DNA from 2 places in the Streptomyces sp. NPDC051064 genome. Region 2 is predicted to be linked to the other one. Evidence: riboswitches for the same ligand, from Rfam matches in the RefSeq annotation. Region 2 holds a riboswitch; the other holds the start of a gene.
What was found. Region 2 has a riboswitch for S-adenosylmethionine ahead of ACIBCU_RS01895 (aminotransferase class V-fold PLP-dependent enzyme). Riboswitches for the same ligand answer to the same signal wherever they lie in the genome.
Positions count from the first base shown of each region.

Region 1: linked by a shared signal. The riboswitch ahead of thrC (threonine synthase) and the one ahead of ACIBCU_RS01895 (aminotransferase class V-fold PLP-dependent enzyme) in region 2 are both predicted to bind S-adenosylmethionine.

Region 1 covers NZ_JBITFK010000012.1:37,801-53,358, reverse strand. Annotated here, with positions in the region: gene cdgB (diguanylate cyclase CdgB) at 1-1,287, shown strand, start outside; gene ACIBCU_RS34090 (carbohydrate-binding protein) at 1,420-2,400, shown strand; gene ACIBCU_RS34085 (1-phosphofructokinase family hexose kinase) at 2,496-3,428, opposite strand; gene nagA (N-acetylglucosamine-6-phosphate deacetylase) at 3,595-4,749, opposite strand; gene ACIBCU_RS34075 (ROK family protein) at 4,749-5,642, opposite strand; gene ACIBCU_RS34070 (ABC transporter substrate-binding protein) at 5,869-7,146, shown strand; gene ACIBCU_RS34065 (DUF3263 domain-containing protein) at 7,161-7,421, shown strand; gene otsB (trehalose-phosphatase) at 7,514-8,362, shown strand; gene ACIBCU_RS34055 (trehalose-6-phosphate synthase) at 8,359-9,735, opposite strand; gene ACIBCU_RS34050 (glucosyl-3-phosphoglycerate synthase) at 9,806-10,756, opposite strand; SAM riboswitch class I at 10,910-11,037, shown strand; gene thrC (threonine synthase) at 11,056-12,354, shown strand; gene ACIBCU_RS34040 (MoaD/ThiS family protein) at 12,382-12,657, shown strand; gene ACIBCU_RS34035 (cold-shock protein) at 13,105-13,311, shown strand; gene groL (chaperonin GroEL) at 13,622-15,244, shown strand; gene ACIBCU_RS34025 (NADase-type glycan-binding domain-containing protein) at 15,365-15,558, opposite strand, start outside.
Region 2 covers NZ_JBITFK010000001.1:399,607-415,164, reverse strand. Annotated here, with positions in the region: gene ACIBCU_RS01920 (heme-copper oxidase subunit III) at 1-471, shown strand, start outside; gene ACIBCU_RS01915 (c-type cytochrome) at 527-1,336, shown strand; gene ACIBCU_RS01910 (Rieske 2Fe-2S domain-containing protein) at 1,333-2,385, shown strand; gene ACIBCU_RS01905 (cytochrome bc complex cytochrome b subunit) at 2,382-4,007, shown strand; gene trpD (anthranilate phosphoribosyltransferase) at 4,133-5,197, shown strand; SAM riboswitch class IV at 5,282-5,399, shown strand; gene ACIBCU_RS01895 (aminotransferase class V-fold PLP-dependent enzyme) at 5,577-6,953, shown strand; gene ACIBCU_RS01890 (Lrp/AsnC family transcriptional regulator) at 7,031-7,312, opposite strand; gene ACIBCU_RS01885 (rhomboid family intramembrane serine protease) at 7,309-8,076, opposite strand; gene ACIBCU_RS01880 (hypothetical protein) at 8,228-8,470, shown strand; gene ACIBCU_RS01875 (NYN domain-containing protein) at 8,508-9,869, shown strand; gene ACIBCU_RS01870 (NlpC/P60 family protein) at 10,161-11,186, shown strand; gene ACIBCU_RS01865 (NlpC/P60 family protein) at 11,424-12,446, shown strand; gene ACIBCU_RS01860 (hypothetical protein) at 12,463-13,716, shown strand; gene ACIBCU_RS01855 (glycosyltransferase 87 family protein) at 13,673-14,926, opposite strand; gene ACIBCU_RS01850 (glycosyltransferase family 4 protein) at 15,004-15,558, shown strand, end outside.

The sequences.
Region 1 (15,558 bases), on a different contig from region 2:
CCCGAGCCCCGCTTCGAGGACGAGTGGCACCCCCTGGACCGCCTCTACGCCCCCATGTACGCCTCCGGCGGAGGTCTGGACCTCCTGGGGGTCATCTCGGTCGACAGGCCGCGCAACGGCCGCCGCCCCGGCGCCTGGGGCCGTGAGGCCCTCCAGATGTACGCCTCCCAGGCGGCGATTGCGATCAGTAACGCTCGTCTCCGAGCAAACATGCAGCGCGCACTGGTCAGGCTCGAGCGCGAACAGCAGGCGCTGCGCGCCAGTGAGGAATCCTTCCGCCAGGCGTTCGAGTACGCCCCCAGCGGCATGGCCATCGCCGAGATGGGCGGCGACCAGCACGGCAGGCTGCTGCGCACCAATGACGCGCTCTGCCGACTCCTGGGGCGCCCCGCGTCCGTCCTGCGCCGCTACTCCTTCGCCGACCTCGTCCACCCCGAGGACATCGGCACCCTGCTCCGCACGTCCGCCGAGGGAGGGCGGGCGGAGCTGCGGCTCGGGCGCAGGGACCGCACCTATCTCTGGGTCTCGCTGCGCAACTCCGTCGTCGCCGACACCACCGACGGGCCGCGTTTCCTGCTCACCCACGTCGAGGACATCGAGGAGCGCAAGCGCAACGAGCTGAACCTCGCGCACCGTGCCTCGCACGACGCGCTCACCGGTCTGCCCAACAGTGCCGAGCTGCGCTCCCGGCTCGGCGCGCGGCTGTGTGAGAGGCCTCACTCGGTCGCCTCCAGCGCGATCGAGGCGCTGGACGCGGCCTACGGCGATGTCGAGAGCGCGGCGCACGGCTACCGGGCGGACGGTTACGAGGGGGAGATCGCCCCGGGCGTCGGCCCCTACGACCACCATGTGCACACCGTGGCGCCCGACCCGGACCGCGACGACGGCACCAAGGGGCTCGCGGTGCTCTTCTGCGACCTGGACGGCTTCAAGTCCATCAACGACCGCTTCGGGCATCACGCGGGTGACGCGGTTCTCATCGAGGTCGCCCGGCGGCTCACGACGTGCGTACGGGACGGTGACACGGTCGCGCGGCTCGGGGGTGACGAATTCGTCGTCCTCGCGGACGGTCTCGGGGCCGCAGATGCCGCGGATCTGGCCGTACGCTTGCGTAACGCCATTATTCCGCCCATCCGGGTGGACGGCCGGGCAGTCAGGGTCGGGGCGAGTTTCGGTATCGGCTGGGCCGAGTGCGGCATGACCGAGGAAGAGGTCCTGCACTCCGCCGACCAGCGGATGTATGTGGAAAAGCGGTCCCGATCGAAGGTTCACCGCAGAGCCGGCTGACGTTCACGCCCTGGCTGTCCCCGTACACCGCCCGGTTTTCCGGGGGACCGAGAGCAATTCGACGCGTGCTCCGTTCGGGGTAGGCTCGGCCGGTCGGCGACGGCTGGCGACATGGTGAGGAGTGACCCAGGGATGACGGCCGGAAACAACGGCGCGAGCAAGCCCGAGGACGACGATCCGTTCGGCTATCTGTACGAGGACGGGCGGGCGGCAGGCGCACAGCCGCCCGGGCAGGGTGGATACGGCTACCCCGGTCCGGCCGCGCAGCCCGGCGTGCCCAGAACGTCGTACAACCAGGTGCGGACGGTCGGTGAGCGCCAGTACGGGCAGGTACCGCCGCAGCAGGCGTACGGCCAGCAGCCCCAGTACGGCCAGCAGCCCCAGTACGGCCAGCCGAACCCGCAGTACGCGGCGCCGGAGACCTACCCCGGCGGTGCGGTGACCGCGCAGCACGGGTCGGTGCCCGGCGGGAACGGCGGTCCCGGCCGTGGGGGCCCCAACACCAAGGCGCTGCTGATCGCGGCCGTCGCGGTGGTCGCGGTCGTGCTCATCGGCATCGGCGCGGCGCTGATGACGGGCGACGACAGCGACGGCAAGAAGGACGAGGCCGGGTCGTCGGCGGGTCCGGCCGACGAGGTCGGGGACTCCCCGAAGCCCGAGAAGTCCAAGAAGCCGTCGCAGGAGTCCGTCGATCTGCCGAAGCAGGACGCGGCGACGCTGACGCTCGGGGGCACGGCGTCCCTGGACAGCACGGTCAAGGGCGCCAAGAGCGCGAACGGCCAGTACATCAGCCTCAACGAGGTCGGCCGGTCGGCCACCTGGACCGTCGATGTGCCGGAGAGCGGCCCGTACACGCTGTATGTGACGTACGGGGTGCCGGGCAAGGACGCCAAGACGTCCCTCACGGTCAACGACGAGGACCCGCGCTCGATCAACATGAAGAACTTCGCGAACGCCGCGGAGGGCGACCTGGAGAAGGGCTGGACGAACACGTACGCGTACGTGCAGCTCGACAAGGGGTCGAACACCCTGATGCTGTCCTGCAACGAGGGCGACTCGTGTGACGCCAACCTCGACCAGCTGTCGCTGAAGTCGGGGCACGTCAAGGACTGATCCGCCGCTCAGGAAACGCTTGGAGATCCAGCACCACCGTCGTCCCGGTCATCGCGCCCAGCGCGAGCCGGGACGCGGTCGTTCCGGGGGGCCGTTCAGGCCGCCGGTGCGTGCTGTTCGACGGCGACGCGGGTCAGCAGGTCCTCGTAGGCGGCGCGGTCGAACTCGCCGGCCGCCGGGGCCAGCACGGTAGCCGTGGACAGGGCCACCGCGCGGGTCAGCCGGTCCTGCCAGCCGAGCCCTTCGGCGAGGGCGGAGAGCAGTCCGGCCACGGCGGAGTCGCCCGCGCCCGTCGGGTTGCCCCGCACGGCGGTCGGAGGTGCGGCCCGCCAGACGCCGTCGGCGGTGACGGCGAGGAGCCCGTCCGCGCCCAGCGACGCGACGACGCTGTGCGCGCCCCGGCGGCGGGCGTCGCGGGTGGCACGCAGGGGTTCGCGGGCGCCGGTGAGCCGGGCGAGCTCGTCGGCGTTCGGCTTGACGAGGTCGGGGCGGGCGGCGATGCCGCGGCGCAGGGGTTCCCCGTCGGTGTCCAGGAGCACGGGGACGCCGGCCGCGCGCGCGAGCCGTACGAGGTCCGCGTACGCGCCGACGTGGACGCCGGGGGGCAGGCTGCCGCAGAGGGCGACGGCCGCGGCCCCGGGGAGGAGTTCTCCGAACGTGCCGAGGAAGGCCGCCCATTCGCCGGTTCCGATGTGCGGGCCCGGTTCGTTGAGCTGGGTGGTGTCACCGCTGGAGCGGTCGACCACGGCGAGGGTGCGGCGGGTGTTCCCCGCGACGGTGACGAGCGCGTCGGTGGGTCGGTGGGGGAGCGCGCCGAGGAGCTCGCGCAGGACCGCACCGGTGGCGCCGCCGGCGAAGCCGGTCACCACGGTCTCGTGGCCGAGCGCGGAGAGCACCCGGGCCACGTTGACGCCCTTGCCGCCGGGGCGCTCGGTCACGTCGTCGACGCGGTGGCTGGTGTGGGGGACGAGTGCGGGGACGGCGTAGGTCAGGTCGAGTGCCGTGTTCAGCGTGACGGTCAGTATCACCTGTACCGGCCCCCGGTTCCTTGATCGTCCGTGCCCACGCGCCGTCTCCCCGCGGCGCCGTCCCTGGTGATCATGCCAAAGAGGCGGCGGCCGTCCCAGGGTTCCGGGACAACCGCCGTCTCTTCGTTACGTGTTCAACCGCCCGCCCGTCGGCGGGCCCGGCCGGTCAGCCGACCGGGGGCTCCACGATCCACTCGCCCCGGCGCATGACGCCCTTGAGCGCGAAGTCCGCGTCCAGGACCACCAGGTCGGCGTCCTTGCCCGGGTCCAGTGAGCCGACCCGGTCGTACACGCCGAGGAGCCGGGCCGGGTTGGCGGAGATGGACCGGACGACGTCGTCGACGGGGATCCGGTCGACGGTCACGGCCCTGTGGAAGGCGGTGTCCAGGGTGAGGGTGGAGCCCGCGATCGAACCGCCCTCCACCAGGCGTGCGACACCGTCCTTGACCTCGACGGCGAGCGGTCCGAGCTCGTAGAAGCCGTCGCCCCCACCGGCCGCGTCCATGGCGTCGGTGATCAGCGCGACCCGGCCGACGCCCGCGTGGTGGTAGGCGAGCTCCAGGGCGGCGGGGTGCAGATGCGTGCCGTCGTTGATCAGCTCGACGGTGACCCGCTCGTCCTCCAGGAGCGCCGCGACCGGGCCGGGCGCGCGGTGGCCGATGGCGGGCATCGCGTTGAAGAGGTGGGTGGCGACGGTGGCGCCCGCGTCGATCGCCTCGACGGTCTGCTCGTACGTCGCGTCCGTGTGGCCGACGGCGGCGATCACCCCGTGCTCGGCGAGCAGCCGTACGGACTCGATGCCGCCCGGGAGTTCGGTGGCGAGGGTGACCATCCTGGCGCTCCCGCGCGCCGCGTCGAGCAGCTTGCGGACCTCTGCGGGGTCGGGGTCGCGGAGGAGGCCCTCGCTGTGGGCACCCTTGCGGCACGGGGAGATGAAGGGGCCCTCGAAGTGGATTCCGGCGAGCTCGCCCTGCTCGACCAGTTCGGAGAGCATGCCGGCCTGTCGGGCCAGGAAGTCCATCTCGCCGGTGACGGTCGAGGCGACGACGGTCGTCGTGCCGTGTGCGCGGTGCGCCCGCACCGCGGTCAGGGCGTCCTCGGCGGTGCCGGTGGCGAAGGACGCGCCACCGCCGCCGTGGTTGTGGATGTCCACGAATCCGGGGACCACCCAGTGGCCCGAGAGGTCGACGGTCCGGGCGTCCTCCCGCGTGCTGCCGACGATCCGGGTGCCCTCGACGATCACCCGGCCGTTCTCGACGGTGCCGGTGGGAAGCACCACCCGGGCACCTGCGAGAACCGTGCTGTCTGCGCGTCCGGCCATCAGGCGGAAACCTCCGTGGCGAGTAGATCCCAGGCGAGCAGCCCTGCGCCCAGGCATCCGGCGGTGTCCCCGAGGGCCGCCGGGACGATGTGAGGCAGCTTCTGGAACGTGACCCGTTCCTCGACAGCCGCACGCAGTGGTGTGAACAAGGTTTCCCCTGCCTCGGCAAGACCGCCACCGATGATGAGCGTGCGGGGGTCCAGCAGGGTGAGCGCGGTGACCAGCCCCGCGGCCAGCGCGTCGACGGCGTCCCGCCACACGCGCAGGGCCGCCGGGTCGCCCGAGGCCACGGCCTTGGCGCAGTCCGCGGCGTCCGCGTCGGGGTCTCCCGACGCGGCGGCCCAGGCCCTGGACACGGCGGCGGCCGAGGCAAGGGTCTCCAGGCAGCCGCGCTGGCCGCAGCCGCAGTCCGGGCCGTCCGGGCGGACCACGATGTGGCCGATCTCGCCCGCGTAACCGTGGGCGCCCGCCTCGATGGTGCCCGCGATGCCGATGGCGCCGGCGATCCCGGTGCCCAGGGGCACGAACAGGAAGCGGTCCGCTCCCTGGCCGGCGCCGATCCGTCCTTCGGCGAGGCCGCCGGCCCGGACGTCGTGGCCGAGCGCGACGGGTACGCCGCCGAGCCGTTCGCCGAGCAGCTTACGCAGGGGCACGTCGCGCCAGCCCAGGTTGGCGGAGTAGACGGCGATCCCGCGTTCCGCGTCGACTATGCCGGGCACGGCGACCCCGGCGGCGACGGCACTCTCGCCGAGGTGCTCCTCGCCGTACGCGCGGAGGTCCTCGGCGAAGCCGAGGATCGTCTCCACGACGGCTTCGGCGCCGCGGTCCCTGCCGGTGGCCCGGCGCGCCTCGTGGAGCAGGGTGCCGTCGGCCCCGACCAGAGCGGCCTTCATTCCTGTGCCGCCCACATCGAGGGCGATGACGTGTCTCACGGAGACAGTTTCGCCCGCCGACCCCTAAAAGGTCTAGTCCACTAGCGTGGTTTGTTGAGCACCCATACAAAACGGTCCTGCTAGATTGCCGAATCGATACGCAGGTGGTGTAGACCTCCATGCGGTCGTGAGGCAGGATCGCGGATCGCCGTCGGGAACGGCGGTGTCCGCGTCGACCAATGTAGGGATGGGCAAGGCTGTGCAGCGGCGCTATGTGGGTCTGACCGCGGTGGTGGCCGCATTCGGGATGACGGCAACGTTGTCGGGGTGCGGTTCGGATACCGGGGGCGGCGACGTCACCCTGCGACTGGTGGCGGCCGACTACGGCACGAGTGCGGAGAACAGCTCCCAGAAGTACTGGGACGACGTCGCCGGGAAGTTCGAGAAGGCCAACCCCGACATCAAGGTCGAGGTCAGCGTCTACTCCTGGAAGGACGTCGACCGCAAGGTCGCCGAGATGGTGAAGGCCGGCGAGGCCCCCGACATCGCGCAGATCGGCGCGTACGCCGACTACGCCAAGGCGGACAAGCTCTACGCCGCCGACGAGATGATCGCCATCCGCACCGGGTCCAACTTCCTGCCCTCGCTCACCGACGCGGGTGAGGTCGACAACACTCTGTACGGCCTCCCGTTCGTGGCCAGCACCCGGCTCCTCTTCTACAACAAGGGCCTCTTCGCCAAGGCGGGCCTCGGGGCACCGCAGACCTGGGACGACATCGAGAGCGACGCCACCGCGCTCAAGCAGCGCGGCGTGACCTACCCCTTCGCGCTGCCGCTCGGTCAGGAGGAGTCCCAGGCCGAGACCCTGATGTGGCTGCTCAGCGGGGGCGGCGGCTACACGGACGAGGTCGGCAACTACAACATCGACTCCCAGGCCAACATAGAGACCTTCAAGTGGCTGAAGAACAACCTCGTGGGCAAGGGCCTCACCGGCCCCGTCGCCCCGGGGAAGCTCGACCGGGCGAAGGCCTTCGAGGCGTTCACCAAGGGTGACGTCGGCATGCTCAACGGCCACCCGACGCTGATGCAGGAGGCCGAGAAGAAGGGCGTCGAGGTCGGCATGGTCCCGCTGCCCGGGATCGAGGGGCCGACCGAGGGCTCGATGGGCGTGGCCGACTGGATGATGGGCTTCAAGCAGAACGGCCACCGGGCGGAGATCGGCAAGTTCCTCGACTTCGCCTACACGGACGAGAACGTGCTCGCCTTCGCCGACCAGTACGACCTGCTGCCCGTGACCGGCACCGCGTCCGCCGCGATGGAGGCGGACAGCAAGCACAAGCAGCTGCGCGAGTTCCTGTCGGCGCTGCCGAACTCGCAGCTGTACCCGTTCGGCAAGACGTCGTGGGCGCAGGCCAGCGAGAGCATCAAGGAGAAGATCGGCTCGGCGGTCGAGCCCGGCGGCAGCCCGGAGAGCGTGCTGGTGGACATCGCGTCCCAGGCCCGGCAGGCGGAGAGTGCAGAGTAGGTAGGTTGGTTCATATGACCGGCCCTCCCGCTGACGAAGCGGACTCCACTGCCCCGCTCTCCGACCAGGAACGCGCGGTGCTGGCCCTGGAGCGGCGCTCCTGGCCGGGCCCCGGTGCGAAGGAGCGGGCCGTCCGGGAAGACCTGGGCATCTCGCCGGTCCGCTACTACCAGCTGCTCAACGCGCTCCTGGACGACCGCCGGGCGCTGGAGGCGGACCCCGTGACGGTGAACCGGCTGCGGCGGGTCCGGGACGCGAGGCGGGGGCGGCGCTGAGTCCCGGGCCTGCCGGGGCTCCGTCCCGGACCCAGCGCCTCGAACGCCGGCGCGGGGCTGGATTTGGCCCTGCTCACAGCTACGCTCGGACCATGGGCAATTCGGCACACCCCATCCCGACCCCGTCCACCCAGGCCGGCCGCGAAGGCCTCGCCGCACTCCTGGCCCGTCCCTCCCGTGCGGTCGTCGCGCTGGACTTCGACGGCACGCTCGCCGACATCGTCCCGGATCCGGAGCGGTCCCGGGCGCACCCCGGTGTCGTCCCGGCCCTCTCCGCGCTCGCTCCCCAGGTCGCCGCCGTCGCCGTGATCACCGGCCGCCCGGCCTACACCGCCGTCCGCCACGGCGGCTTCGCCGGGGTGCGCGGCCTGGACCACCTCGTCGTCCTCGGGCACTACGGGGCCGAACGCTGGGACGCCGCCACCGGGTCCGCCCACGCCCCGGCCCAGGACCCCGGAGTCGAAGCCGTCCGGGGCGAGCTCCCGGCCGTGCTGGCGGAGGCGGGCGCCGACAGCGGCACCTGGATCGAGGAGAAGGGCCGCGCGGTCGCCGTGCACACCCGCCGCGCCGCCGATCCGCAGGCCACCTTCGAGGCCCTGCGCGTTCCCCTGGGCAGCCTGGCCGCGCGTCACGGCCTCATCGTCGAACCGGGCCGCCTCGTCCTGGAATTGCGCCCGCCGGGCATGGACAAGGGCGTGGCGCTCGAGGAGTACGTGAAGGAGACCGGCGCCGAGACGGTGCTCTACGCAGGCGACGACCTCGGCGACCTCGCCGCGTACGCCGCCGTGGAGAAGCTCCGCACCCGGGGCACCGCAGGTCTGCTGGTGTGCAGCGGCACCGAGGTCCCCGAACTGGCCGAGCGGGCCGACCTGTTGCTGTCGGGCCCGGCGGCGGTCGCGGAACTGCTCCGCTCCATCGCCGGGCGCCTCACACAGTCCTAGGCGCGCAGCGCGTCCAGCTGGTCCAGGAACCACTGCTGCGGTGGCAGCGCGGTGGCGGCGGCGGCCAGGCGCTTCGAGCGGGCGCCGCGCTCGTCGGGGTCCATCGTGAGCCCCTCGTGCAGCGCCGTCGCCGTGGCCGACACGTCGTACGGGTTGACCACGATCGCGTCCTCGCCCAGCTCCTCGTACGCCCCCGCCTCGCGGGAGAGCACCAGCGCGCAGCCGTGGTCCGAGACGACCGGGACCTCCTTGGCGACGAGGTTCATGCCGTCGCGGATCGGGTTGACCAGGGCCACGTCAGCCAGCCGGTACGCCGCGAGGGAGCGGGCGAAGTCGTCGTCGACGTGGAGCAGGACCGGGGTCCAGCCCTCGGTGCCGTACTCCGCGTTGATCGCGTCGGCGACCCGCCGCACCTCCGCCGTGTAGTCGCGGTAGACCGTGAGGTCCTGCCGGGAGGGGTAGGCGAAGGCGATGTGCACCACCCGCTCGCGCCATTCGGGGCGCTCCTCCAGCAGCGCACGGTAGGCGTGCAGGCCGCGCACGATGTTCTTGGAGAGCTCCGTGCGGTCCACCCGCACGATCGTGCGGCGGTCCGCGCCGACCTGCTCCCGCAGGATCTCCATGCGGTCGTCCACGTCCGCCTCGTGGGAGCGGCGGCGCAGGAAGTCCCCGTCGGCGCCCAGCCCGTGCACCCCGATCCGGGTGTGGCCGGTGCCGCCGAGGATCTCCGTGCAGCAGCTGATGAAGGCGTCCGCCCAGCGCCGGGTGAGGAACGCGGCGCGGTCGGCGCCCAGGATTCCGTTGAGCAGCTGCTCGCCGATGTCGTCGGGCAGCAGCCGGAAGTAGTCGACGGGCGCCCAGGGGGTGTGCGAGAAGTGCCCGATCCGCAGGTCGGGCCGGAGCTCGCGCAGGAGGCCGGGGACCAGCGAGAGGTGGTAGTCCTGCACCAGGACCGCCGCGCCCTCGCCCGCCTCCTCGGCGAGCGCCTCGGCGAAGGCCTGGTTGTACGCCTCGAAGGAGGCCCACTGCCGGCGGAACTCCGCGTCGAAGACGGGCTCCACCGGCGTCTCGTAGATCATGTGGTGGACGAACCAGAGCACGGAGTTCGCGATGCCGTTGTACGCGTCTTCGTGGACCCCGGCGTCGATGTCGAGCATCCGGACGCCGGGCTCGGAGACACCGCGCCGGACCGCCTCGCGGTCGCCGTCACCGAGGGCGGCGCACACCCACAGCTTGTCGTCGACGGCGCTCAGGCCGGAGACGAGCCCGCCCCCGCCCCGCTTCGAGTCGAGTGTGCCGTCCTCCCGCCGTGTGTACGACACCGGGCCGCGGTTGGACGCGACGAGTACCTGGGCAGCGTGCTCGGAGACCATGTACCCGAACCTAGCCCGTTCGGGAAGCCGCCAAACGTGAAGCGTGTGCGGAGCCGGGCGGGAAGAACCGTTACGCCGCGTTTCGCGAGGCGTACTCCGCGATCTCGCGCATCGGGGGGCGTTCCTCGGTGTCCACCGCATGGGTGCGCGGGACGAATCCGTCGGGCCCCCGCTCGAACTGGGTGATCTCGGGGCGCACGAGGGTCCCCCGGGAGAGCCGCAGCTGCGCCGTCCGGTAGATCGTGGCCGCCATCCGGCCGAGTGCCTGGCCGTCCTGGTGGCGGTGTTTGCGTACGCCGACGTCGACCTGGGCCAGCGCGTCCAGGCCGACCGTGTGCAGCGCGTCGACGAGCAGGCCCAGCTCCACTCCGTAACCGACGGGGAAGGGGAGCTGCTCCAGCAGGGAGCGCCGCACCGCGTACTCGCCGCCCAGCGGCTGGACGAAGCCGGCCAGGCTCGGCCAGTGCAGATTGAGCAGCGGGCGGGCCACCAGTTCGGTCACCCGGCCGCCCTGGCCTGCGGCGTCACCCAGCGGCCGGTCGTACATGGCCTTCACGAAGTGCACCGAGGGGTCGGTCAGCAGCGGGCCGACGATCCCGGAGACGAAGTCGGCGGAGAAGTCCTTGAGGTCGGCGTCGACGAAGCAGACGATCTCCCCGCTGGTCACCAGCAGTGATCTCCACAGGACCTCGCCCTTGCCGGGGAGGGCGGGGATCCGGGGGAGTATCGCGTCCCGGTGCACGACCCGGGCGCCGGCCAGCCGCGCCGCGTCGGCGGTGGCGTCGGTGGATCCGGAGTCGATCACCACCAGTTCGTCGACGAGCTGGACCTTCTCCATCAGCTCGCGCCGGATCTCCGCCACGATCGCTCCGACCGTCGCCTCCTCGTTCAGCGCGGGCAGGACGACGCTCACGCGCGAGCGGTGCGGATCCTTCGCCCGCGCGGCCGTGAGCCGGTCCAGCGGGAGGTCGGCAGCAGACCAGGAACGCCTGGTCAGCCAGCGTTCCACCTCTTCCAGCACGGTCGATACTCCCTGTATGTGATCCATCTCGCGGTTCGGACGACTATCTCAATCGTCCGGTGCTTCGGTTACAGTCTTGAACAACGCGGATGACCCTCGCATGTCGGGGTCGGTCCGCGAATAAACGCCCGGATCCATGGTCCGGTGCCATAGCGCTCATCCAGAGGGACTGAGGGAACGGCCCGTTGAAGTCCCGGCAACCCTCCTGCCGACCGCGAGGTCACGGTGGGGAAGGTGCCAATTCCGTCTTGTGGCGAAATACGTCGCAAGGAAGATGAGGAGAAAGGGCCTCCGCCATCATGGCCGTGCAGACAGTTGCAGCCGACACCAATACCTCCGCAGTGGACCTCGGTCCCGCCGCGGCACTTTCCTGCCGCGAATGCGGCGAGCGTTTCGAGCTCGGCCCCATTTTCGCCTGTGCGTCCTGTTTCGGGCCGCTCGAAGTGGCGTACGACCTGCCGAGCGGCTCCCCCGAAGAGCTGAAGAAGCGCATCGCCGAGGGCCCGAACAACATCTGGCGCTACGCGCCGCTGCTGCCGGTCCCCGCCGATGTCGCGGACAAGCCCAACATCAACCCCGGTTTCACCAAGCTGGTCAAGGCCGACAACCTGGCCCGCGAGCTGGGCGTGACCGGTGGTCTGTACGTCAAGGACGACTCCGGCAACCCGACGCACTCCTTCAAGGACCGTGTCGTCGCCATCGCCGTCGAGGCCGCCCGCGCCTTCGGGTTCACCACCCTCTCCTGCTCCTCCACCGGCAACCTCGCCGGTGCGGTGGGCGCCGCCGCCGCCCGCGCCGGCTTCCGCTCCTGCGTGTTCATCCCGCACGACCTGGAGCAGGGCAAGGTCGTCATGGCCGCGGTGTACGGCGGCGAGCTGGTCGGCATCGAGGGCAATTACGACGACGTCAACCGCTTCTGCTCGGAGCTCATCGGCGACCCGCTCGGCGAGGGCTGGGGCTTCGTCAACGTCAACCTCCGGCCGTACTACGGCGAGGGCTCCAAGACCCTGGCGTACGAGATCTGTGAGCAGCTCGGCTGGCAGCTGCCCGACCAGCTCGTCATCCCGATCGCGTCCGGCTCGCAGCTCACGAAGATCGACAAGGGGCTGCAGGAGCTGATCAAGCTCGGCCTCGTCGAGGACAAGCCGTACAAGATCTTCGGCGCCCAGGCCGAGGGCTGCTCGCCGGTCTCCACCGCCTTCAAGGCCGGCCACGACGTCGTGCGTCCGCAGAAGCCGAACACCATCGCCAAGTCCCTGGCGATCGGCAACCCGGCCGACGGCCCTTACGTCCTGGACATCGCCCGGCGCACCGGCGGCGCCGTGGAGGACGTGAACGACGAGCAGGTGGTCGACGCGATCAAGCTGCTGGCCCGCACCGAGGGCATCTTCGCGGAGACCGCGGGCGGGGTGACGGTCGGTGTGACGAAGAAGCTGATCGACGCCGGCCTGCTCGACCCGGCCCTCACCACCGTCGTCCTGAACACCGGCGACGGACTGAAGACGCTCGACGCGGTCGCCCCCACGACCGGCCTGTCGGCGACGATCCGGCCCAGCCTGGACGCGTTCCGCGACGCGGGCCTCGCCGCCGCCAACTGACACCCGAGACCGAAGGAAGGCACCCACATGAGCGTCAAGGTCCGTATCCCCACCATCCTCCGCACCTACACGGGCGGTCAGGCCGAGGTCCCGGCCGAGGGTGCGACCCTCTCCGAGGTCATCGCGTCCCTGGAGCAGAACCACCCGGGCATCGGCGCCCGTGTCCTGGACGACCAGGGCAAGCTGCGCCGCTTCGTCAACGTGTACGTCAACGACGACGACGTGCGCTTCGAGGGCGGCCTGGACGCGGTCACCCCGGACGGCGCGGGCGTCTCGATCATCCCGGCCGTCGCCGGAGGCTGATCTCCCGACACGGTCACGGGCCCGACCGGCGGCCCGACCGCACGGCGTGAGCGATATGACCCCCTCCGCGAGAAGCGGAGGGGGTCATTCTGCATGGTTGAGCACGGTACAGTTGGGGAAGTCCCCGCAGCTGCCCGTGCCGCCCGCATATGAGAATGCGCCCGGCCGCGACAAGAAGCAGCCAAAGTAAGTGAACTCCTTGTGGCATAAGTGGCCTTTGTCAGGCCCGACTTGCCCTGGAATCTTATGAGTTCCCCCATTGCGTGCGGTCACCCGTGCCCAGAATTCTCGTCCGATTGACCTGTTGCAGAGGGCAGTTGGGCAGATACATTCGGCCGCGGTCGACGCGTTCCGGCGCACGCCACCCTCTCCTGTCGGAGGGTGAGTTCTGACCCGGGCCCGCGAAGTGCGGTGCTCGTGCAAGGGCCAGTAATAGGGGAGTTAGGCATGGCTCAGGGCACCGTCAAGTGGTTCAACGCGGAGAAGGGGTACGGCTTCATCGCGGTCGACGGTGGTGCGGATGTTTTCGTCCACTACAGCGCGATCCAGATGGACGGGTACCGCACCCTCGAAGAGGGTCAGCGAGTTGAATTCGAGATCTCGCAGGGCCAGAAGGGGCCGCAGGCGGACATGGTCAAGCTCGCCGTCGGCTGAGCTCGGCGCGGTCGTCCGACGACACTACTCACGCACGTGAGGCCCGTACCCCGGCCAGGGATACGGGCCTCACGTGCGTCCTCGTCCGCCCGAAGGTTGTCCACATCCCGAGGGTGACGCTTGCACTCGTAGGGGTCGAGTGCTAATCATTGGCGTTAGCACTCTCCAGGTGAGAGTGACAGAAAACTTGGACCGGGCCGGTGAGGCCCGCAGGCTCCGTGGGGCAAGGAACCACTGAGCACGCTGGCCGTCCGTCGCGGGCGCCACTCGGTCCGGAGAAATCCACCCCTGTCCGGGAGGACCACTTCACATGGCCAAGATCATCGCGTTCGACGAGGAGGCACGGCGCGGTCTCGAGCGCGGGATGAACCAGCTCGCCGACGCCGTCAAGGTCACCCTCGGCCCCAAGGGCCGTAACGTCGTCCTCGAGAAGAAGTGGGGCGCGCCCACGATCACCAACGATGGTGTTTCCATCGCCAAGGAGATCGAGCTCGAGGACCCGTACGAGAAGATCGGTGCGGAGCTGGTCAAGGAGGTCGCCAAGAAGACGGACGACGTCGCCGGCGACGGTACGACCACCGCCACCGTTCTCGCCCAGGCGCTCGTCCGCGAGGGCCTGCGCAACGTCGCCGCGGGTGCCAACCCGATGGCTCTGAAGCGTGGCATCGAGAAGGCCGTCGAGGCCGTCTCCGCCGCTCTGCTGGAGCAGGCGAAGGACGTGGAGACCAAGGAGCAGATCGCTTCGACGGCCTCCATCTCCGCCGCCGACACCGAGATCGGCGCCAAGATCGCCGAGGCGATGGACAAGGTCGGCAAGGAAGGCGTCATCACCGTCGAGGAGTCCCAGACCTTCGGTCTGGAGCTCGAGCTCACCGAGGGTATGCGCTTCGACAAGGGCTACATCTCGGCGTACTTCGCCACCGACATGGAGCGTATGGAGTCGTCCTTCGACGACCCGTACATCCTGATCGTCAACTCCAAGATCAGCAACGTGAAGGACCTCCTTCCGCTGCTCGAGAAGGTCATGCAGTCGGGCAAGCCCCTGCTGATCATCGCGGAGGACGTCGAGGGCGAGGCCCTGTCGACCCTGGTCGTCAACAAGATCCGTGGCACCTTCAAGTCCGTCGCCGTCAAGGCTCCGGGCTTCGGTGACCGCCGCAAGGCCATGCTCGGCGACATCGCCATCCTCACCGGTGGCACCGTCATCTCCGAGGAGGTCGGTCTCAAGCTGGAGAACGCCGGTCTCGACCTGCTCGGCACCGCTCGCAAGGTCGTCATCACCAAGGACGAGACGACCATCGTCGACGGTGGCGGCGAAAGCGACCAGGTCCAGGGTCGCGTCAAGCAGATCCGTGCCGAGATCGAGAACTCCGACTCGGACTACGACCGCGAGAAGCTCCAGGAGCGCCTCGCGAAGCTGGCCGGCGGCGTGGCCGTCATCAAGGCCGGCGCCGCCACCGAGGTGGAGCTCAAGGAGCGCAAGCACCGCATCGAGGACGCGGTGCGCAACGCCAAGGCCGCCGTCGAGGAGGGCATCGTCGCCGGTGGTGGCGTGGCTCTGCTCCAGGCCTCGGCCGTCTTCGAGAAGCTCGACCTGACCGGTGACGAGGCCACGGGCGCCAACGCCGTGAAGCTCGCGCTGGAGGCCCCGCTCAAGCAGATCGCCGTCAACGGTGGTCTCGAGGGTGGCGTCATCGTCGAGAAGGTGCGCAACCTGCCGATCGGTCACGGTCTCAACGCCGCGACCGGCGAGTACGTCGACATGATCGCCGAGGGCATCATCGACCCGGCGAAGGTCACGCGCTCCGCTCTGCAGAACGCCGCGTCCATCGCCGCGCTCTTCCTCACCACCGAGGCCGTCATCGCCGACAAGCCGGAGAAGGCCTCTGCGGCCGCTCCGGGCGGCATGCCGGGCGGTGACATGGACTTCTGATCCTCGGATCAGCAGCTCCAGGCGGTACCGCGGTATCCGTACGACGCCGGCCCCCGGGATTCGTTCCCGGGGGCCGGCGTCGTCGTTGTTGCCGCTGTGCGGTGTTCAGGTGCGGCCGGGTCAGGACCCGTCGGTGTTCGACGGGCCGAAGAACTCGATCTCGGCGATGGCCACCTGCTTGTCCGAGGACGCTGCGTGGGCCGACTCGACGGTGAAGCGCACCTTGACGGCCTCGCCGACGCGGAACGCGCGCCGCTGGCCGCCCGTGCCCTGGTCCAGGGTCAGTTGGCGGGTCGCGGTCTTTCCGTCCTTCG
Region 2 (15,558 bases):
CGATCGGTGATGGGACCCGATCACTGGAAGGAGATGGCTCACCATCTGAACTTCCCGTTCTCGGCGACGAACACCACGATCCTGGTGCTTTCCTCTCTCACCTGCCAGCTCGGCGTTTTCGCCGCGGAGCGGGGCGATGTGAAGAAGCTCCGCACCTGGTTCATCATCACGTTCGTGATGGGTGCGATCTTCATCGGAGGCCAGGTCCTCGAGTACACCGAGCTGGTGAAGGAGGCGGGTCTCTCCCTGTCCTCCGACCCGTACGGTTCGGTGTTCTACCTGACGACCGGCTTCCACGGTCTGCATGTGACAGGCGGTCTCATCGCCTTCCTGCTCGTCCTGGGCAGGACATACGCGGCCTCGAGATTCACCCATGAACAGGCCACCGCCGCCATCGTCGTGTCCTACTACTGGCACTTCGTCGATGTCGTCTGGATCGGCCTGTTCGCCACGATCTACATGATCAAGTAACAGGGCTCGCACCCACCCATCATCGACGCAGAAGATCCTGACACCGGGGTAATCCGTGAAAAAGCTCTCCGCACGACGACGCCATCCGCTGGCGGCGGTCGTCGTACTACTCCTCGCGCTGGCGGCTACCGGGGGGCTGTACGCCGCGTTCGCGCCTGCGGGTAAGGCGCAGGCCGACGAAACCGCCCAGTCCCTCGCCATCGACGAGGGCAAGAAGCTCTACTCCGTGGGCTGCGCCAGCTGCCACGGATCCGGCGGTCAGGGCACCACCGACGGGCCGTCCCTCGTGGGCGTCGGCTCCGCCGCCGTCGACTTCCAGGTCGGTACCGGACGCATGCCGGCTCAGCAGCCGGGCGCCCAGGTCCCGAAGAAGAAGGTCATCTACAACCAGGCCGAGATCGACCAGCTCGCGGCGTACGTCGCGTCCCTGGGCGCCGGCCCGATCACGCCGACCAAGAGCCAGGTCGACCCTTCGGGTGCCGACGTGGCCAAGGGCGGAGACCTCTTCCGCACCAACTGCGCGCAGTGTCACAACTTCACCGGCAAGGGCGGCGCGCTGACGAACGGCAAGTACGCCCCGGACCTCGAAGGCGTGAGCCCGAAGCACATCTACGCGGCCATGCAGACCGGCCCGCAGAGCATGCCCTCCTTCCCGGACAGCACCATGCCCGAGCAGGAGAAGAAAGACATCATCGCGTACATCAAGACCGTCAACGGTGATGAGTCGGAGTCCCCCGGCGGGCTCTCGCTCGGTGGCCTCGGCCCCGTCAGCGAAGGTCTCTTCGGCTGGATCTTCGGCCTGGGCGGCCTGATCGCCATCGCCGTATGGGTCGCGGCCCACACCGCTAAGGCCAAGAAGTCATGAGTAGCCAACAGATTCCAGAAGAGAACCTGCCGGTAGAGCAGGACACCGCGCACGGCGCGGTAGAGGGTGCGGGCGATCCGTTCGCCGACCCGGGGCTGCCGGCCCACCGGCCGCGCATCCAGGACATCGACGAACGGGCCGCGAATCGCTCCGAGCGAGCCGTCGCCCTTATGTTCACGCTGTCCATGGTGGCGACGATCGGCTTCATCGCCTCGTACGTCATCTTCCCGGTCGACAAGATCGTCTACATCTGGCCGCTCGGCCATGTGAGTGCGCTCAACTTCTCCCTGGGCATGACCCTGGGACTGGCGCTCTTCCTCATCGGCGCGGGTGCCGTCCACTGGGCGCGCACCCTGATGTCCGACGTGGAGGTCGCAGACGACCGGCACGCCATCGAGGCGACGCCCGAGGTCAAGGCCAAGGTCATGGCCGACTTCGCGGCCGGCGCCAAGGAGTCCGCGATCGGGCGGCGGAAGCTGATCCGCAACACCATGTTCGGTGCGCTGGCCCTGGTGCCGCTCTCCGGTGTGGTGCTGCTGCGTGACCTCGGTCCGCTGCCGGAGAAGAAGCTCCGCAAGACCCTGTGGGCCAAGGGCAAGCAGCTCGTCAACATGAACACCATGGAGCCGCTGCGTCCCGAGGACGTCGTCGTCGGTTCGCTGACCTTCGCCATGCCCGAGGGCCTGGAGGAGGACGCGCACGACTTCCAGACGCAGATCGCCAAGGCCGCCCTGATGATCATCCGCATCGAGCCGGACAACATCAAGGACAAGCGCGAGCGCGAGTGGGCCCACGAGGGAATCGTGGCCTTCTCGAAGATCTGCACCCACGTCGGCTGCCCGATCAGCCTGTACGAGCAGCAGACGCACCACGTGCTCTGCCCGTGCCACCAGTCCACCTTCGACCTCTCCGACGGCGCCCGCGTCATCTTCGGTCCGGCCGGTCACCCCCTTCCGCAGCTGCGGATCGGTGTGAACAGCGAGGGCAACCTCGAGGCGCTCGGTGACTTCGAAGAGCCCGTCGGTCCTGCCTTCTGGGAGCGCGGATGAGTACTGCGACAGACACACAGCGCAAGGCGCCCGCCGGTGAGCGGGTCGCCGACTGGGCGGACGGCCGGCTGGGCATCTACGGCCTGGCCAAGGCCAACATGCGCAAGATCTTCCCGGACCACTGGTCCTTCATGCTGGGTGAGATCTGCCTCTACAGCTTCATCATCATCATCCTTACGGGTGTGTACCTGACGCTGTTCTTCAACCCGAGCATGAACGAGGTCGTGTACCACGGCTCCTACGAGCCGATGAACGGCATCCGGATGTCCGCGGCCTACGCGTCGACGCTGGACATCAGCTTCGACGTCCGCGGTGGTCTGCTGGTCCGGCAGATCCACCACTGGGCCGCGATCATCTTCCTCGCCGGCATGTTCGTGCACATGTTCCGGGTGTTCTTCACCGGTGCGTACCGCAAGCCGCGCGAGATCAACTGGCTCTTCGGCTTCCTGCTCTTCGTGCTCGGCATGTTCACCGGGTTCACCGGCTACTCGCTCCCGGACGACCTGCTCTCCGGTACGGGTGTGCGCTTCACGCAGGGCGCGATCCTGTCGATGCCGATCGTCGGTACGTACATCTCGATGTTCCTGTTCGGCGGGGAGTTCCCCGGTACGGACATCATCTCGAGGTTCTACTCGATCCACATCCTGCTGCTGCCGGGCATCATGCTCGGGCTCGTGGTCGGCCACCTCATCCTGGTCTTCTTCCACAAGCACACGCAGTTCGCCGGACCCGGCAAGACGAACAAGAACGTCGTCGGCATGCCGCTGCTGCCGGTCTACATGGCCAAGGCCGGAGGCTTCTTCTTCCTGGTCTTCGGCTTCATCGCGGTCCTCTCCGCGATCGCCACGGTCAACCCGATCTGGGCGCTCGGCCCGTACCGTCCCGACCAGGTGTCCACGGGCGCCCAGCCGGACTGGTACATGGGCTTCGCGGAAGGCTTCGTCCGTGTGATGCCGGGCTGGGAGATCAACCTCTGGGGCCACACGCTGGTCCTGGGCGTGCTCATCCCGCTGGTGCTGTTCGGTGCAGTCCTCGGGGCGCTGGCGCTGTACCCGTTCATCGAGTCGTGGATCACCGGCGACAAGCGCGAGCACCACATCCTGGACCGTCCGCGCAACGCTCCGACCCGTACGGGTCTCGGCGTCGCCTGGGTGACGATCTACTTCGTCATGCTGATCGGCGGCGGCAACGACATCTGGGCGACCCACTTCCACATGTCGCTCAACGCGATCAGCTGGTTCGTACGGATCGCCTTCTTCGTCGGCCCGGTCCTGGCGTTCGTCGTCACCCGGCGGATCTGCCTCGGCCTCCAGCGCCGCGACAAGGAGAAGGTGCTGCACGGGCGCGAGTCCGGCACCATCAAGCGCCTGCCGCACGGTGAGTTCGTCGAGATCCACGAGCCGCTCAGCCCCGGCCAGCTGCACACGCTCACCGCGCACGAGCAGTACAAGCCGGTCGAGATCGGCCCGACGGTCGACGAGAACGGTGTCGAGCGCAAGCCGTCGGCGCTGCAGAAGCTCCGGGCCAGGCTCAGCAAGAGCTACTACGGCGAGGACAACCAGATCGCCAAGCCCACCGCCGAGGAGTACAAGGAGATCACCAGCGGCCACGGCCACCACTGATCACCTCAGCTGACCGCCACAGCGGGAGCCCCGTCCATCCGATGGACGGGGCTCTTCGCTGTCCCCGGGCCTGGATAGGGTGGGAGGTATCCCCTGTATCGGCTGTGGACCCCCAGGAGCGGACCATGAACGTTGTGACCCCGGACGGCGGCGACAGCGTGGCGGACCGTACCTGGCCCGGCGTGCTGACCCCCCTGCTGCGCGGCGAGCACCTGGGCGCGGACGACACCGCGTGGGCCATGGACCGCATCATGAGCGGCGAGGCCACGGACGTGCAGATCGCCGGCTTCGCCGTCGCGCTGCGGGCCAAGGGCGAGACCGTCGACGAGGTCACCGGACTCGTCCGCGCCATGTACGAGCACGCCCACACCATCGAGGTGCCCGGCCGCACGGTCGACATCGTGGGCACCGGCGGCGACATGGCCAAGACGGTCAACATCTCCACCATGTCGGCGATCGTCGTCGCGGGGACCGGTGCCAAGGTCGTCAAGCACGGCAACCGGGCCTCCTCCTCGGCGAGCGGCGCCTCCGACGTGCTGGAGAAGCTCGGCGTCAACCTCGAACTGACGCCGCAGCGCGTCGTCGCCGTGGCCGAGGAGGCGGGCATCACCTTCTGCTTCGCCGTGAAGTTCCACCCCGCCCTGCGCTACGCGGCCAGGGCGCGCAAGGAGCTCGGCACGCAGACCACCTTCAACATCCTGGGCCCGCTCACCAACCCCGCCCGGGTGCGCTCCCAGGCCATCGGGGTCGCCGACCCGAAGATGGCGCCCATCGTCGCGGGCGTGCTGGCGGACCGGGGGAATTCGGCGCTCGTCTTCCGGGGCGACGACGGCCTCGACGAGCTGACCACCACGGCGACCTCGCGGGTCTGGATCGTCCGCGACGGCACCGTGCGCGAACAGGCCTTCGACCCGCGCGACGTCGGCCTGGACCTGGTCCCCGTCGAGGCGCTGCGCGGCGCGGACTCCTCGTACAACGCGGATGTGGCCCGCCGGCTGCTCGACGGGGAGACCGGTCCCGTACGGGACGCGGTGCTGCTCAACTCGGCTGCGGCACTGGTCGCGCTGGACCCGGGCGAGGGCTCGCTGGACGAGCAGCTCTCGGCCGGGATCGCGCGGGCCGCGCAGTCGATCGACTCGGGTGCGGCCAAGAGCGCGCTGGAGCGCTGGGTGGCGGCCAGTAACGCCTGAGCTCGCACGGTGTGAACAAGGGCGCAGTCCGGATCGCGGACTGCGCCCTTGCGCGTCGCCGTAGGTATGGCAAGATGCTGCGCAGGTCATGAGTGACAGCGACTACGGCCCCGGCCCGCTGTCCGGCAACCCTCCGTCCGTGGCGGGGTGCCCCGGGTGAAGACCAGGCCGCAGGCAGCGAGGTCTGTGGCAAGCGCGGGCCCCTCGGCATCGTTGGATGCCACCCCTTGGGGTCCTGGTCCCAGGGAGTCTTCTGTGAGCAAGCGAATGCGATAGGGCTCTAGGCCCTCCTCCGCACATCCCCTTTTTCTTTCGTTCCCGCGCTGCCGCGCACTGCCGCCGGCGCGAGGATTTCGCCTGCCTTTCACGGGAGTTCGCCATGTCTGTCTCCACCGCTGCCGTCGACCAGTCCATTTGTGCCCCGTTGCCGGTTCTGGGTGCAGATGTCACGGTTCCGCTCGTTACCGGCGGAGACGTCACCTACGCCGCCCTCGACTACGCGGCCAGCGCCCCGGCCCTCCAGCGGGTCTGGGACGACGTGGCCGCCTACGCCCCGTACTACGGCAGCGTGCACCGCGGCGCCGGCTACCTCTCGCAGCTCTCCACCGACCTGTTCGAGAACAGCCGCGAGACCGTCGCGGAGTTCCTCGGCTGCCGTGCGGAGGACCAGGTGGTCTTCACCCGCTCGACGACCGACTCCCTCAACCTGCTCGCCGCCGCACTGCCCGCCGACTGCGAGGTGTTCGTGTTCGAGACCGAGCACCACGCCTCGCTGCTGCCCTGGCGGGGCGCCCGGGTGACCTACCTCGACGCCCCGCGCACCCCGGACCAGGCAGTCGCCACGCTGGAGCGGGCGCTGGCCGGCCGGGAGCCCTACGGCCCCGCACTGGTCTGCGTGACCGGCGCGTCCAACGTCACCGGTGAGCTGTGGCCGGTGAAGGAACTGGCCGCCGCCGCCCACGCCCACGGCGCGCGGATCGTGCTCGACGCGGCGCAGCTGGCACCCCACCACCCGGTGGACATCGCCGAGCTGGACGTCGACTGGGTCGCCTTCTCCGGGCACAAGCTGTACGCGCCCTTCGGCTCGGGCGTCCTCGCCGGCCGCGCCGACTGGCTGGTGGACGCGGAGCCGTACCTCGCGGGTGGCGGCGCCTCCCGCAAGGTCGCCCGGCGCACCGACGGCGGCGTGGACGTCGAGTGGCACACCACCCCGGCCCGGCACGAGGCGGGATCGCCCAACGTCATCGGCGTCTACTCCATCGCCGCGGCCTGCAAGGCCCTGACCGAGGCCGGATTCGGCCGGCTGGTCGCCCGGGAGCAGCAGCTGGTGACACGGGTCCGTGAGGGGCTCGCCGACGTCCCCGAGGTCAAGGTGCTCTCGCTCTTCGGCGACGACGCCCCGAGGGTCGGCGTCATCTCCTTCGTGGTCGAGGGATGGAACAGCTCGCACTTCGCCGCGGCGCTCTCCGCCGAGTACGGCATCGGGGTGCGCGACGGACTGTTCTGCGCACACCCGCTGGTGCGGACCCTGCTGGGCAGCGAGCCGCAGGAGCCGGGTGAGTGCGGCGCGCCGGAGGCCGCGCCGGGGGAGAGGTCCCTCAACGCCATCCGGGTGAGTTTCGGCGCCGGCACGCCGGACGAGCACATCGAGAGGTTCCTGGGCGCCGTCCGCGAGCTCGTCAGCAAGGGGGCCCGCTGGAGCTACCGCACCGAGGAGGGCCGCTGCGTGCCCGACCGGGGTGCCGCGCAGGTCTGAGCGGGTCCGGACACGGCTCCGGCCGGGAACGGGAGGCGTGTCGCCCCGTCCCCGGCCGGAGCCGTACGTACGTGGTCTCAGGCGTCGAGCCCGATGGCGAAGGCCGCCTCGAGGTCGTGCTGCGAGTAGGTGCGGAAGGCCACATGGGTGTCGGTGCCCTCGACGCCTGGGATCTTGCTGATCCGGCCCGGGATGACATCGGCCAGATCGTCGTGCCGGGCGACCCGGACCATGGCGATCAGGTCGTACGTACCGGTGACCGAGAAGACTTCGCTGACACTGTCCAGCGCGGCGATGGCCTCGGCGATCTCGGGAATCCGGTCCACGCTGGTCTTGATGAGCACGATCGCGGTGATCACGGCTGGCTTTCTCCCTCAGTGGCCGTGGCTGGAGACTTCACTCTAGTACCCCGGAACCGCACCCAGGCGTAGAGGAACCCGGCCGCGAAACCCGCCACGTGCGCGAGGTACGCCACGCCCGGGCCGCTGCCCGAGCTCTGCGCCGCCAGCCACTGCAGGACGAACCAGAACACGAGCACGATCCAGGCGGGAAACCGCAGCGGCAGGAAGAAGAGGAAGGGGAAGAGGCTGGTGACACGGGCCCGGGGGAAGAGATAGAGGAACGCGCCGAGCACCGCGGAGATCGCCCCCGACGCGCCGACCAGTGTCTGGTCGGAGTCCGCGTGCACCACCGCGTAGGCCACCAGGGCGAAGTAGCCGCAGGCGAGATAGAAGAAGGTGAACTCGGTGCGGCCCATGCGCTCCTCGGCCATCGCGCCGAACACGTAGAGGAAGAGCATGTTGCCCAGCAGGTGCAGCCAGCTGCCGTGGACGAAGAGCGCGGTCAGTGGGGTCAGGGCCGCGTGGGCCGAGCCCTCCACGAGCTCGGTGGGGATCACGCCCCATCGCTCGAAATACCCGGCCTGAGCGGCCAGCAGCGCGTCGGCGCTGCCGTAGACGGGGTTGAACCCGGAGAGCGGGCTGATCAGGAACACCGCGCAGCAGAGCGCGATCAGCCCGTACGTGACCGGGGCGCCGCCCGCCGCGGCCGCGGCCCGGAGCTCTCCGGCCCGCCTCCGCCAGTGGACTTCCCGCCGATAGGTCACGCACAGAGCATGACGCACCAGGCGAGAACGGGACAGACCGCCTCGCCGTGCCGATAGGTATGCGCAAGGCCGTAGGGTTACAGCAGGACATCCGCAGTTCGACGGCGCACCGCGAGATCGAAGCCTGGGCACGCACGAGACTCGACGAACGACGAAAGAGGACGCAACGATGACGACGGTTCCCCAGCCGACGGACGGGACCCGCTGGCGCTGCACGCTCTGCGGCAACCTGACCCGTTTCGATGTGACGCGCTCCTCCAAGGTCGTGGAGTACGTGCATCTCGACCTGGCCGGGGAGTCGAGTATCGAGGAGCGCGAGGTGGTCAGTGAGACCATCGAGTCGGTGCGCTGTCGTTGGTGTAACGCCGTGGACCAGATCGAACTGGTCGACAGGCCTGGTGCCGACTCCTGACGGGGCCGTGCGGACAGACATATTGGGGTGATGGATGGTGGAGCAGCCGACAGGCGGCGCCGGACCGGCCGACGCGGCCGACGGCACCGCGGAGTCGCTCGACCGTCCGCTGCCCGAAGGTGTGCGCCGCAAGGTGGTGGCGCTGGTCTCGGACGCGTTCGGCGGTCTGACCGTCGGCGAACTCCCCGCCCAGCTCCGGCAGTACGCCCGTTTCACCCCGAGCAGGCGGGCCAAATTCGCGGGTAACGCGATGGCCGCGGCCCTGGAGAGCGACCCGGTGTTCCGCCGGCGCATCGGTGAGCGGATCGGCCAGACCCAGCCGGAGCTGGCCGACGCCCTCGCGTCCGGTGCTCCGCCCGCCGCCGCAGACCCCGTCGATGTGGCGGCCGCCGCCTATGTGCTGCGGCCGGGCGGCTGGGTCAAGCTGGTGGCTGCGGCCGGCGAGGAGGTCCAGCGGGCCCACGCCGAGCGTGCGGACGAGGAGACCAGGCGTGAGCTGGAGCGGCTGCGTGAGGAGCTCGACCGCGCCCGCGGCCAGACCAGGGCCGACACCGAACGGCTGCGCTCGGAGCTGGACGCGTCCCGCAAGGAGACCGACTCCCTGCACCGCAAACTGCGCAGCGCCCTCAGCGAGGTGAAGCGCGGAGAGGCGGCTTTGCGCAAGGCAGGCGCCGAGACCGACGCCGTGCGGGCCGAGGCTGCGGCCCAGGTCTCCGCGGCCGAGAGCGAGTCCCGCCGGCTCAAGGCGCGGCTGGCCGAGGCGGAGGCGTCCGTCGAGGCGGGCCGCCGGGCGGCCAGGGAGGGGCGCTCGGTCGAGGACATGCGGCTGCGGCTGCTCCTGGACACCGTGCTCGACGCGGCACAGGGTCTCCGCCGCGAACTGGCCCTGCCCCCTTCCTCGCTCCGCCCCGCGGACGGCGTCGAAGCTGTGGAGCCCGGCCGGATGTCACCGAAGGACATTGCCGCCAGGGCCCTTTCGGAGACCGATCCGGCGCTGCTCGACCAGCTGCTCGCCCTGCCGCAGGCGCATCTGATCGTCGACGGCTACAACGTCACCAAGACCGGCTATCCGCAGATGCCCCTGGAGAAGCAGCGGTTGCGCCTCCTGGGCGGCCTCTCGGTCCTCGCGGCACAGACCGGGGCCGAGATGACCTGCGTCTTCGACGGCGCCGAACTGGCCGCTCCGGTCCTGCTCGCACCACCCCGCGGGGTCCGCGTCCTCTTCAGCAAGGCGGGGGTGACCGCGGACGAGCTGATCCGGCAGCTGGCGCGCGCCGAACCGCCGGGCAGGCCCGTCGTCGTGGTCTCCACCGACCGCGAAGTCGCCGACGGGGTGGCGAAGGCCGGTGCGCGGCCGGTCGCGTCCGCCTTGCTCCTGAAGCGCCTTTCGCGCGTCTGACGCGTCATGTGAGACATGGGTGACTTGTCGGAATTTTTGGAACGTACCGTCAAGTCGCCGCTACGCGCAGTGTGATGAAAGTAAAGAAGTGCCTGATGTGACGAGATTTTGCTCGTGAGGATTTGAACTGATCACAAGATGGTCACTAGGGTCAGGCCTCGAACCTTCGCACGGTTGATCGCCCACCCGGGGTGACGGCGAAGGAACCGCCGAGTCCGTGACGTGCACGGAGCCGGGGATTCTTTCCCCCACAGCCCGGTAGGCGGCTCGAGGAAGAAGGAGCTCGCCTTCGTGGCGTCCCACCGTCGTCCCAAGCAGCCGAGCCGCGCCCGCGTGACCGTGCTCACCGCGACCGCCGCCGCGGCCGTGGCCCTGACCTCCCAGGCGGCCCACGCCGACCCCAAGCCGACCAAGAGCGAGGTCAAGGCGAAGGTCGACAAGCTCTACCACGAGGCCGAGGTCGCCACCGAGAAGGCCAACGGCGCCAAGGAGCAGCAGGACAAGCTCAAGAAGCAGGCCGACGCGCTCCAGGACAAGGTCGCCCGCGGCCAGGACGAGCTCAACACCCTGCGCGGAGAGCTCGGTTCGCTCGCCACCGCGCAGTACCGCTCCGGTGGCCTCGACCCGTCGGTCCAGCTGCTGCTCTCCTCGGACCCGGACAGCTTCCTCGACCAGGCCTCCGCGCTCGACCAGCTGACGGCCAAGCAGGCCGAGTCGCTGCAGAAGATCCAGGCGAAGCAGCGCACCCTCGCGCAGCAGCGCGAGGAGGCGCAGGGCAAGCTCGCGGACCTCGCCGACGTCCGCGAGACGCTGAACGAGAACAAGAAGAAGTACCAGGGCAAGCTCGCCGACGCACAGAAGCTGCTGAACACCCTCACCGCCGCCGAGCGCGCCAAGATGGCCGAGGACGAGCAGCGGGCCAGCCGCGCCGCCGGTGACCGGGTCGACCTCGGCAACGAGGTCCCCGCCTCCGCCCGTGGCGCCGCCGCCCTCCAGGCCGCCTCCACGCAGCAGGGCAAGGCGTACGTCTCCGGCGCCACCGGCCCCAACGCCTACGACTGCTCGGGTCTGACCCAGTGGGCGTACGCCCAGGCCGGCGTCCAGATCACCCGCACCACGTACACCCAGATCAACGACGGTGTCCGGATAGGCCGCAGCGCCCTGAAGCCGGGCGACCTGGTCTTCTTCAACAACACCTCGCACGTGGGCCTGTACGCGGGCAACAACCAGATCCTGCACGCCCCGAAGCCCGGCGCCGTGGTCCGCTACGAGTCGATGGACTACATGGGCACCTTCCAGTTCGGCGTGCGCGTCTGACGCCCGAACGGGCGAATCGCGGTACCCCTCGACGGAGCCCCGCCCCGCCGGAGACCACAGGTCACCGGCGGGGCGGGGCTTTTCCGTCCCCCTCCCGTCTCCGGCGTGGCCTTTGGCCGTGGTGCAGCCGTCCGGTTACTGTCTGCGCTGCCGCGCAGCTCCCGGTCGTCGGTCCGCCCGTCCCGGGCGGCAGGGGCTGCGCACATCTGCGTACAGCGGAAGGGAGTGCGGCTTCCTGTGGTGTCGCATCGCCGCCCCACCCGGCCCGGCCTCAACCGTGGCGTCCGGGCCACCGTCCTGTCCGCCGCCGCGGCCACCGCGGCGGCCGGCCTCCAGGCCGCACCCGCGAGCGCCGTGCCCGAGGAGACCCACGGGACGGCGAAGGCCGCGGTCGACCGGCTGTACAGGGAGGCCGAGCGCGCCACCGAGCAGTACAACGCCGCCCGGGAGAGCCTCGGCCGGCTGCGCGGGCGGATCGCCAGGGCCCAGGACTCGGCGGCCCGGACGCAGGAGGGGGTCAACCGGATGCGGGAGTCCCTCGGCTCGATGGCCGGCGCGCAGTACCGCTCGGGCGGCATCGACCCCTCGGTCGCCCTCCTGTTCTCCTCGGACCCGGACACCTTCCTGGACCGGGCCGCCGCTCTTGACCGTGTGGGCGAGCGCCGGACCCTGACACTGCGCAAGCTCCACCACGCCCAGCGGAAGATCGCGCAGAGCCGTGCGGAGGCCGCCGGTGCGCTCACCGCCATGGAGCGGGAACGCGCGGCGGTGGCGCGCCACAAGCGCACCGTGGAGGGCAAACTGGCCCGCGCCCGGGAACTCCTGCGCGCCCTGCCCGCCACCGACCGCGAGTTCCTCGGCCGCGCGTCCCGCTCCGGCCCGTCCGAGACGCTCACCGCCGGAGCCCCCGCCTCCGCGCGCGGCCTGGCCGCTCTCATGGCGGCCCGGCAGGCCCTCGGCCGTCCGTATGTCTGGGGCGCCAACGGGCCCGCCGGGTTCGACTGCTCCGGACTGATGCAGTGGGCGTACGCGCAGGCCGGTGTCGGCCTGCCGCGGACCTCGCAGGCGCAGCGGTACGCCGGCCGCATGGTGCCGCTCGCGCAGGCGCGGCCGGGCGATCTGGTCGCCTACCGCGCGGATGCCGGCCACATCGGGATGTACGCGGGAAACGGGCAGGTCATCCACGCCCCTTACCCCGGAGCGCCGGTGCGCTACGACCCCGTCGGCATGATGCCCGTCTCCTCGGTCACCCGCGTATGACCGTACGATCGGCCCGATGGCTGTTGGGACGCAGGACGCGCGGCGGGAGCGCACCCGCAGACGGAGCACGGCGGGCGCCGTGCTCGCCGCTCTGCTGCTCGCGCCCGCCTGCGCCGGCCCCGGGGACTCCACCACCGGCATCACCGCGCGGGAGGTCGGCGCCGCCCTGGACCGCCGGGCCGAGGCGGTCATGGAGCACGACACCGACGCGTACCTGGCCGCGCTCGACCCCCGTGCCGCCTCCTTCCGGGCCGCACAGCGCACCGAACTGAGCAACCTCGCCGACGTGCCGCTGGAGTCATGGGCGTACAAGGTGAAGGGCGTGACCGACGAGGGCGCGGGCCGGGTGACCGCCGAGGTCGAGCTGCGCTACCGGATCAAGGGCTACGACATGGCGCCCTTGTCCTCCTCCCGCACGGTGGAGCTGGTCCGCCGGGGGGAGGGCGGCAGCTGGTACATCGCCGCCGACCGGGCCGCCGACGGTTCCCCGGGGCAGCTCTGGCAGCAGGGCGACGTCGAGGTCGTACGGGGCACGCACAGCCTGGTCCTCGGGGTCGGCCGCCGGACCGCGGAGCTGCGCCGGATCGCGGCCACCGCGGACCGGGCCGTCCCTGCCGTCACCGGCACCTGGCCGGAGCCCTGGGCTGAGCGGGTCGTGGTGCTCGTCCCTGAGTCCGTGGAGGACATGGCGGGGCTCCTGGACTCACCCGCGGCCAGCTACCGGGGCATAGCGGCGGTCACCACCGGCAAGGTCGGCGAAAGCGGACGGGAGCCCGCGGACCGGGTGATCGTCAATCCGCAGGCGTACGGAATGCTCGGCGACTTCGGGCAGCGGGTCGTCCTCACCCACGAGACGACCCATGTGGCGACCCGGGCACACACCTCCGCCGCCACGCCCGTCTGGCTCTCCGAGGGCTTCGCCGACTGGACCGCCTACCGCCAGGAGAGCCGCACCGCCCCGGAGATCGCACCGGAGCTCGCCGAGGCCGTCCGGGGCGGTGCCCTGCCCGCGCGGCTCCCGACCGACGAGGACTTCGGCTTCGGCGAGGACGCGGCGAAGCTCTCGCAGGCCTACGAGGGCGCCTGGCTGGCCTGTGAGCTGATCGCGCGGGACTGGGGCGAGGAGGAGCTGATCGCCTTCTACAAGGCCGTGGGGAGCCGGTCCGAGCGGGACGGGGCCGTCGAGCAGGCCATGCACACGGTGCTCGGCACCACGCCCCAGGACTTCACGGCGCGCTGGCGGGAGTATCTGCGCGCCCGGCTGGGCTGACCCGCTCCGTCCGCCCCCGCTCCGCCCGCGGCACGGTGTCCCGCCAGAGCCGCCGCCCGGCGCTCAGCGTCGCGGCGAGCAGCAGACCGTTGCGTACGGCCATGAGCTCCAGGCCCTCCGCGTCGCCGGCCACCACATGCCCGAAGCCGAGCGGGAACTCCAGCAGGGTGACGGCCGTGGCCACCAGGACCAGACACGCGGGCAGCGCCATCCTGCTGCCCCGGAAGACCAGGCACACCGCGGCGACACCGAGCGGCCACACCATGTACTGAGGGCTGATGACACGGCTGGTCACGGTGAACAGCAGCACCGCGGTGAACGCCGCGTCGGCCGGGGTGTGCACCGCGAACGTGCGGGCCCGCAGCCGCCACACCAGCAGCCAGCCGAAGGCCAGCACGCTCAGCGCCAGGGCCAGGGTGCTCACCAGCGCCACATGCGGGCCGGCGAATTCCATCGAGCCGTAGCGGAGCTCCACCCGGCCCTCCCAGCCGAACTGCCGGGCCACATGGAAGACCAGCGCCCCCAGCGACTCGATCTCCAGCCCGCGGTCCCGCTGGAACGTCAGGAAGGCGAACGCGCCGGGCACCGCCACCGCCGCCACCAGGGCCAGCGGCGCGCCGGTCACCGCCGCCGCCGACCAGGAACGGCGGGTGGCCCTGCCCCGGGCGGTGCCCATCAGCACCAGCACCGGCCACACCTTCAGCAGCGTGCCGAAGGCGGCCAGCGCCCCCAGCACCCGGGGGTGACGGACACCCGCCAGCAGAGCCGCCACCGCGACGGCCGTCACCATCAGGTCGTAGCGCGCGTACACGGTCGGCCCGAGCAGCGGCACGCCCGCCACCCACAGCCAGGCGCCCGCGTCGCGCATGCCCGGACGGCCTCCCGCGTACAGCAGCAGACCGAACACCAGCGCGTCACACAGCAGCACGAGGACGAAGAAGGCGGAGGCGTACTCCAGGAACGGCAGCAGATCCGGGGAGAGCACGGCGAGGGCGGCGGCGGGCGGGTACTGCCACGTGACGTCGTCCAGCGGGTACGTGCCGGTGCGGAGCACCTCGTACCAGCCCCGGTAGATCACCGAGACGTCGCTCGTGACGTCGGGGCCCGGCACTGTGAACACCTTGAAGACGCAGAGCAGCAGCACCGTCCGGGTGAGACCCCATACGGCGAGGGACAGAGCCCGGCCACTCGCGTCCGTCCTGACCGTCATGCACGCCATGATGCAGGCCCGGGCTGTGCGGGAGCCGTCAGGCAGGGCCGTCGGGCCGCCCGGTACTGTCGGCGGCGATGGACAAGACGCTGATCGTGACGAACGACTTCCCGCCCCGCCCCGGCGGCATCCAGGCCTTCCTCCACAACATGGCGCTGCGCATGGATCCCGACCGGATCGTGGTCTACGCCTCCACCTGGAAGCGCGGCACGGAAGGCGCCGAGGCCACCGCAGCCTTCGACGCCGAGCAGCCGTTCACCGTCGTACGCGACCGTACGACGATGCTGCTGCCCACCTCTGGGGTCACCCGGCGGGCGGTCCGGCTGCTGAGTGAACACGGCTGCTCCTCCGTGTGGTTCGGCGCGGCCGCTCCGCTCGGGCTGATGGCGCCCGCGCTGCGCGGGGCCGGTGCCCGCCGGATCGTGGCCACCACCCACGGCCACGAGGCCGGCTGGGCACAACTGCCCGCGTCCCGGCAGCTGCTGCGCCGCATCGGCGAGGGGACCGACACCATCACCTACCTCGGCGAGTACACCCGGTCCAGGATCGCCGCGGCGCTCACCCCCGAGGCCGCGGCCCGCATGGTGCAGCTGCCGCCCGGGGTCGACGAGAAGACCTTCCACCCGGCCTCC